Regions from separate parts of the Pseudomonas sp. LBUM1674 genome, predicted to be linked through region 3. Evidence: riboswitches for the same ligand, from Rfam matches in the RefSeq annotation. Region 3 holds a riboswitch; each other region holds the start of a gene.
What was found. Region 3 has a riboswitch for cobalamin ahead of cobW (cobalamin biosynthesis protein CobW). Riboswitches for the same ligand answer to the same signal wherever they lie in the genome.
Positions count from the first base shown of each region.

Region 1: linked by a shared signal. The riboswitch ahead of ACA067_RS10975 (ABC transporter substrate-binding protein) and the one ahead of cobW (cobalamin biosynthesis protein CobW) in region 3 are both predicted to bind cobalamin.
Region 2: linked by a shared signal. The riboswitch ahead of cobO (cob(I)yrinic acid a,c-diamide adenosyltransferase) and the one ahead of cobW (cobalamin biosynthesis protein CobW) in region 3 are both predicted to bind cobalamin.

Region 1 is NZ_CP166779.1:2,343,822-2,346,083, reverse strand. Features, by position in the region: gene ACA067_RS10980 (alpha/beta fold hydrolase) at 1-592, opposite strand, end outside; cobalamin riboswitch at 976-1,169, shown strand; gene ACA067_RS10975 (ABC transporter substrate-binding protein) at 1,313-2,262, shown strand, end outside.
Region 2 is NZ_CP166779.1:5,204,522-5,206,783, forward strand. Features, by position in the region: gene ACA067_RS23785 (cobyrinic acid a,c-diamide synthase CobB) at 1-312, opposite strand, end outside; gene cobO (cob(I)yrinic acid a,c-diamide adenosyltransferase) at 309-920, opposite strand; cobalamin riboswitch at 1,002-1,235, opposite strand; gene ACA067_RS23795 (PQQ-dependent sugar dehydrogenase) at 1,352-2,262, shown strand, end outside.
Region 3 is NZ_CP166779.1:3,916,435-3,918,696, forward strand. Features, by position in the region: gene cobN (cobaltochelatase subunit CobN) at 1-21, opposite strand, end outside; gene cobW (cobalamin biosynthesis protein CobW) at 25-1,086, opposite strand; cobalamin riboswitch at 1,184-1,397, opposite strand; cobalamin riboswitch at 1,579-1,806, shown strand; gene ACA067_RS18005 (CbtB domain-containing protein) at 1,926-2,129, shown strand; gene ACA067_RS18010 (CbtA family protein) at 2,141-2,262, shown strand, end outside.

The DNA.
Region 1 (2,262 bases), 1.6 Mb from region 3:
TCAGCACCTCATTCACGTGGAAATGCATCTGCCTGTATTCGTGCTCCGCCAGGCTGCTGACATGGCGGTGATTAAAGCGTTTGAACAGCGAGGGCAGGTGCTTGCCGATCGTGTTGTTGATCAAGCGTCCGACATTGAGGCGATCGCAGGCCTGGAGTACGTGCAGGCCGCGTTCCAGGTAATCGCGCATCGGTGTATTGATGCGCGCTGCGAAAGAACTGATGACCGCCCTCTCGATTCGTTGTGGCCGCTGGGCCAGCGCCACCAGGGTCGCCGCACCGCCCCAGGAAAAGGACAGCACATGGTGCACACTGAAGTGTTCGATCAATTCCAGCAGAATCGCTGCCTCGTCTTCCTTGCGGATCGGTTGGCCGTGGAGGTTGTGTCGTTTCGACTGACCGGCATAGGGCTGATCGTAGAGGACCACATTGAATTGCGGCTGCAGGTAACGCACCGTCTGGGCAAAGGATGCGGTCGTTGACAGCGAGCCGTTGACCAGAATGATGGTTTTGTCAGCGGCGGCGTTGAGATAGTGTTCGGTATAAATCTTGTACTTATCGCAAATCTCGACGATGGCGGTTTTCGGCATCATGTCATTTTCTTCCTTGAACCCATTGGACTGAGCGCACAGCGTGAGGGATGCCCACAGGGCCCTATCGCACAAAGCAGTACGGGTGGAACCGACAGCGAAGTGCCAGGTAAATACATTAAAAGCTCAAGGTGGTTTTCAAACGTCAACGCATGGGCCTCCTGGGGTTTAACCTGCATCACGGGCAAGCGGCGACAGCGCGAGCGTGTTACGCAGCGCTCTGTGACCGATAAGTCACTGACTGACCAGAGGTTCAGAGTTAAGCAGGTATTTCCCGGTCTGCAAGCCTGTGCAGCACTTTGGTGCTGATTGACCTTCAACGCGCACTTGCACCCTGGAATCGGCACACGAGAAAAAATACTGGACCGTTGAACGGCATGATCGACTACCATGCCGGCCGCCGGTTTCCACATGGGATTAATAGGGAATCCGAGATGCCCGACACGGCATCAATCGGAACTGCCCCCGCAACTGTAGGTGCTGAGCCTGCTCCTGAACTGCCACTGGGATCGCTTCCGGGAAGGCTGGAGCCAGGCGATGACGCATCAGTCAGGAGACCTGCCGGCCAAGCTAATCACTAACCGGCGGGGTGTCCGGGAAGGACATCCTTGCGCCGTGCGTCACCTGCTGTGATCGCCACGCCAGTGCTTTAACGGCAGCGTTCGATGATGTGTTTCCAGTCCGTGCCCCCTGCCCCGAGTACGGTCAACTGGAGTTTGCGTCATGCTGCTGTCACGCCTTGCCACCCTCGTCACTGCGCTGGGTCTGTCCACTCTCGCCCATGCGGCCCCGACCCACTACCCCCTGACGGTCGAGAACTGCGGCAGCACCCTGACCTTCGAGCAGGCACCGAGCCGCGCCGTGACCATCGGCCAGGCCGGCACCGAAATGCTCTACGCCATGGGGCTTGGCAACAAACTGGTTGGCACGTCGCTGTGGTTCAACGAGGTGCTGGCCAAGTACAAGACAGTGAACGACCCGATCCCGCGCCTGGCCGATAACGAGCCGAGTTTCGAGGCGGTGATCGGCAAACGCCCGCAGCTGGTGGCGGTGGAACTGGAGTGGATGGTCGGCCCGCAAGGCGTGGTCGGTACCCGCGAGCAGTTTCACGAGCTGCAGATCCCGACCTACCTGATGCCTTCCGACTGCGAAGCCAAGGACAATCTGGTCGGCGCCGACGGCACACGGCTGGAGGCGTTTCGCATCGACAGCATTTACAAAAGCATCAGCCAACTGGCCGAGATCTTCGATGTGCAGGAACGCGGCCGGCAGTTGAACGACGAACTCAAGGCCAGCCTGGCGAAGTCTGTCGCCACGGTGCAGAACAAGGACCTCAAGCACACCAGCGCGCTGTTCTGGTTCTCCAGTGCCAGTCTGGACATCGACCCTTATGTCGCCGGACACAAGGGCATTCCCGACTTCATGCTCAACACCCTGGGCGTGCGCAACGTGGTGCAATCCGACGAAGAATGGCCGACCGTCGGCTGGGAAACCATCGCCAAGGCCAACCCGACGTTCCTGGTCATCGCACGCATGGATCGCCGTCGCTTTCCCGCTGACGACCATCTGAAGAAACTGGCATTCCTGCGCAGCGACCCGGTGACCCGCAACATGGACGCGGTGAAAAACAACCGCATCATCATTCTCGACGCCATGGCCATGCAGGCCAGCGT
Region 2 (2,262 bases), 1.3 Mb from region 3:
GCTGGACGGCGTACCGTCGAACAGCCCCATCACGCCCTCGATCAGGATCAGGTCGGCAACAGCTGCGGCTTCCCACAACAGTCGACGACTTTCCTGCTCGCCGACCATCCACATGTCCAGTTGATACACCGGCGCACCGCTGGCGCGCTCGAGAATCATCGGGTCGAGGAAGTCCGGGCCGCACTTGAAGACCCGCACCTTGCGCCCCTGATTGCGGTGCAAGCGGGCCAGCGCGGCGGTGACGGTGGTCTTGCCCTGACCGGAGGCCGGCGCGGCGATCAATACCGCCGGGCAATGACGTGGTTGACTCACAATTCGACGCCTTTTTGCGCTTTGATACCGGCCTGGAACGCGTGCTTGATCACGCCCATTTCCGTGACGGTGTCGGCCAGCTCGATCATTTCCGGTTTGGCACCGCGACCGGTGACCACCACATGCTGCATCGGCGGACGCGCCTGCAAATCACTGAGCACCTGATCGAGGTCGAGATAACCGTGCTTGAGGGCGATGTTCAACTCATCGAGCACCACCAGACCGATGGACGGATCGCTCAGCAGTTCGCGGGACACTGCCCATGCGGCTTCGGCGGCAGCGATATCACGCTGGCGATCCTGGGTTTCCCAGGTGAAGCCCTCGCCCATCACATGAAACCGCACCTGCTCTGGAAAACGGCGGAAGAACAGTTCTTCGCCGGTACTGTTGCGGCCCTTGATGAACTGCACCACGCCACACTGCATGCCATGGCCCAGGGATCGGGCGAGCATGCCAAAGGCCGAGCTGCTCTTGCCTTTGCCGTTGCCGGTCAGCACCAGCAGCAGGCCGCATTCGTTCGGGGAATTGGCAATGCGTTCATCGATCACGGCTTTTTTGCGCAGCATGCGCGCCAGGTGACGTTCATCACGATCGGGGGTATCAGTCATGGGGGAGCTCTCCGTTGAGGCTGGATAACGGCGGGCAGGCACAAGAATAGACGGCAAAAAGCCTGGCATCGCCCACCGTGATGCCGCTGGATGGATCAGGCCGGTCTCCGGGCTCATGAGCGGCGCTGGCCTGACTGCGCGCCTTCCCATGTCGGCTTTCGACACAGTGGCTCAAGGCGCAGTCTTCACTCATTTACCGTTGCGGGGGCAGCGTCGGGATCATGACTCTTCATCGTTCGAAGACAGTCACTCACCGACTTCCCTGTTTCACTCTGTCGGCCATGGCCACAGAGCACCTGAAACAAGCCGCGAAGGTTAGAGGGTTGGGGGTGGAGCGTCAATTGAGAAAGAGGCTCGCGACTGACCGGTTGAACCATCGCACCTCCCGGCTTCTCTATGATTGTATCAACGCGTCCATAGGGAAGATCAGCATGCGCAAGCCCCAGCTCGTTCTCGTCATCGCGCTCGCCGGAGGGCTCGCCGCCTGTGGTGAAACCTCCAGCCTGCAAGTCATGGACGGCACCGGTCCGTCGCCCAAGCTGCCAGAACCGAACAAGACCCTGATCCCGACGGTGAACATCGCCCCGGCGATCGGCTGGCCGGACGGCGCAAAACCCGTCGCGGCGACGGGAACTCAGGTCGCCGCCTTTGCCGAAGGCCTCGATCACCCGCGCTGGCTCTACGTGTTGCCCAACGGCGACGTGCTGGTCGCCGAGACCAATGCGCCACCCAAGCCCGATGATGGCAAAGGCGTTAAAGGCTGGGTCATGAAGCAAGTCATGGGTCGTGCCGGTGCTGCCATACCGAGCCCGAACCGCATCACGCTGCTGCGGGACAAGGACCACGACGGCATTGCCGAAACCCGTACGGTGTTCCTGGAAAACCTCAATTCGCCGTTCGGCATGACCCTGGTCGGAACTGACCTGTACGTTGCCGATACGGACCGCTTGCTGCGTTTCCACTATGAAGATGGCGATACGGCGATCAAGTCGCAGCCAATCAAAGTGGTCGATCTGCCGGGCGGCACGCTCAATCATCACTGGACCAAGAACGTCATCGCCAGCAAGGATGGGAGCAAGCTGTACGTGACGGTGGGTTCCAACAGCAATGTCGCCGAAAACGGCATGGACCAGGAAGAAGGTCGCGCGGCGATCTGGGAAGTGGATCGCGCCACCGGCAACCATCGGATCTTCGCTTCGGGGATCCGCAATCCCAACGGCCTCGCCTGGGAACCCCAGAGCGGTGCGCTGTGGACAGCCGTCAATGAGCGTGACGAAATCGGCAGCGACCTGGTACCGGACTACATCACTTCGGTGAAGGACGGCGGGTTCTACGGCTGGCC
Region 3 (2,262 bases):
CTGGGTCCTGAGCAGGTGCATGGCTTAAACGCTGAGTGCGGCGCGCAATTGCGCTTCGAGCAGCGCGGCATCCAGCTCCTGGCCGATCAACACCAGACGCGTGGTGCGGGCTTCTTCGGCGCCCCACTGACGGTCGAAATGCTTGTCGAAGCGTGTGCCCACGCCCTGGATCAACAGGCGCATCGGCTTGCCCGGGATCGCGGCGAAACCTTTGACGCGCAGGATGCCGTGCTGGACCACCAGTTGGGTCAGGGCATCCAGCAGCAGGCTTTCGTCAGCTGGCGGCAGTTCGATGGAGATCGAATCGAAGGCGTCGTGGTCGTGATCGTCCTCGCCTTCATGGTGATGGTCGTGATGGCTGTGACGGCTGTCGATGTGCTCTTCGGAACCGGCACCGAGGCCGATCAGTACGTCCAGTGGCAGGCGGCCGCTGCTGGCTTCGATGACTTTCACCGCTGGCGGCAGTTCTTCGGCGACTTCCAGGCGCACCCGGGCCAGGTCTTCAGGGCTGATCAGGTCGGCCTTGTTGAGGATCACCAGGTCGGCGCTGGCCAGTTGGTCGGCGAACAGTTCGTGCAGCGGCGATTCGTGGTCCAGGTTCGGGTCGAGTTTGCGCTGGGCGTCGACCTGGTCCGGAAATGCGGCGAAGGTGCCGGCGGCGACCGCCGGGCTGTCGACCACGGTGATGACCGCGTCAACGGTGCAGGCGCTGCGGATTTCCGGCCACTGGAAGGCTTGCACCAGCGGTTTTGGCAGGGCCAGGCCCGAGGTTTCGATGAGGATGTGGTCGAGGTCGCCGCGACGGGCCACCAATTCGCGCATCACCGGGAAGAATTCTTCCTGGACGGTGCAGCACAGGCAGCCGTTGGCCAGTTCGTAGACACGGCCGTTGGCTTCTTCTTCAGTGCAGCCGATGGAGCACTGTTTGAGGATTTCGCCGTCGATGCCCAACTCGCCGAACTCGTTGACGATCACCGCAATACGGCGACCCTGAGCGTTGTCGAGCATGTGCCGCAGCAAGGTGGTCTTGCCCGAGCCGAGGAAGCCGGTAACGATGGTGACGGGGAGTTTGGCCAGTGTTTTCATCGGATGCCCTTTGGCAAGGTGGCGGGCATACGGGACGACAATCGCTGCGACAGGCGCGCGCAAGAGTTCCGCCACCGGATCACCCCGCCCGGTTGTAGTGAGAATCTGTGTCGAGGCAGGTCTCCTGGCTGACGGTGTGCCAGTCGTTCGACTGGCGTTTGCTGCGCCTTCCCGCGAACCCGTTGCACAGGGTTTGCAGTGGCGTGGCAGCGAAACATCACCGTTCACAGTTGCGGGGGCAGCCGCGGCATCGACCGCGTTCCCTTCTTAGCTTCGGCAGACGCCGAAGAACCTCGAAAGCGCAAGGCTACGCATGGTATGGGGGCGGGTCAATGTCTTGTGGCGTCCGCACCGGCCCCTTCGCCGGCAAGCCGGTCTCGCTCCCACAGGTGACCGCATTCCCATGTGGGAGCGAGCTTGCTCGCGAAGGGAGCGATTCGGCATCCAAGTGAGAACCCATGCCAATTGACGCCCAACCCCCGCCCATGCTCTCCTACACGCCTTGTTACGGGTGCCCTTCACAGGGTGAAACGGGAAACCGGTGAATCATGTGCTTTACTCAAGGCCATGTCAGTCCGGTGCTGCCCCCGCAACGGTAAGCGAGCGAAGCGTCAGATCCACTGTGCCAGCAGTCCGGCATGGGAAGGTGACGCTTGCAGGTTCAGGCGACAGCCTGCGCCCCTCGTGAGCCCGGAGACCGGCCCGCAACATCAGGTGAACGTCATGTTCACTGAATAACAAACCCGCGGTGGGCGGGCGCTGTTGAGCCTCTGCGCGCCTGATGCGCAGGGATCTTCCATGCGCTCTATTCACCCGCTGACAGACCAGAGGGAAGCGCCATGTCGATCATCAGCAGCACCGGCAGCAACACAGACAAGAGCACCGCCAGCAGCACCACGACCCTGACTCAACGCCTGACCGCCGCCGCCTGTGCGTCGATCCTTGGCGCAAGCCTTGTGTATTTCGCCGGTTTCTCGCACATCGAGGCGGTGCACAATGCCGCCCACGATACCCGTCATAGCTCCGCTTTCCCGTGCCATTGAGACCTGCCGACATGATCAAGCGTATCGCGCAAACCGCGGGTTTCACCGGGCTGCTGGCCGCCCTGTTGCTGACCCTGCTGCAAAGCTTCTGGGTTTCGCCGCTGATTCTGCAGGCGGAAACCTACGAAAAATC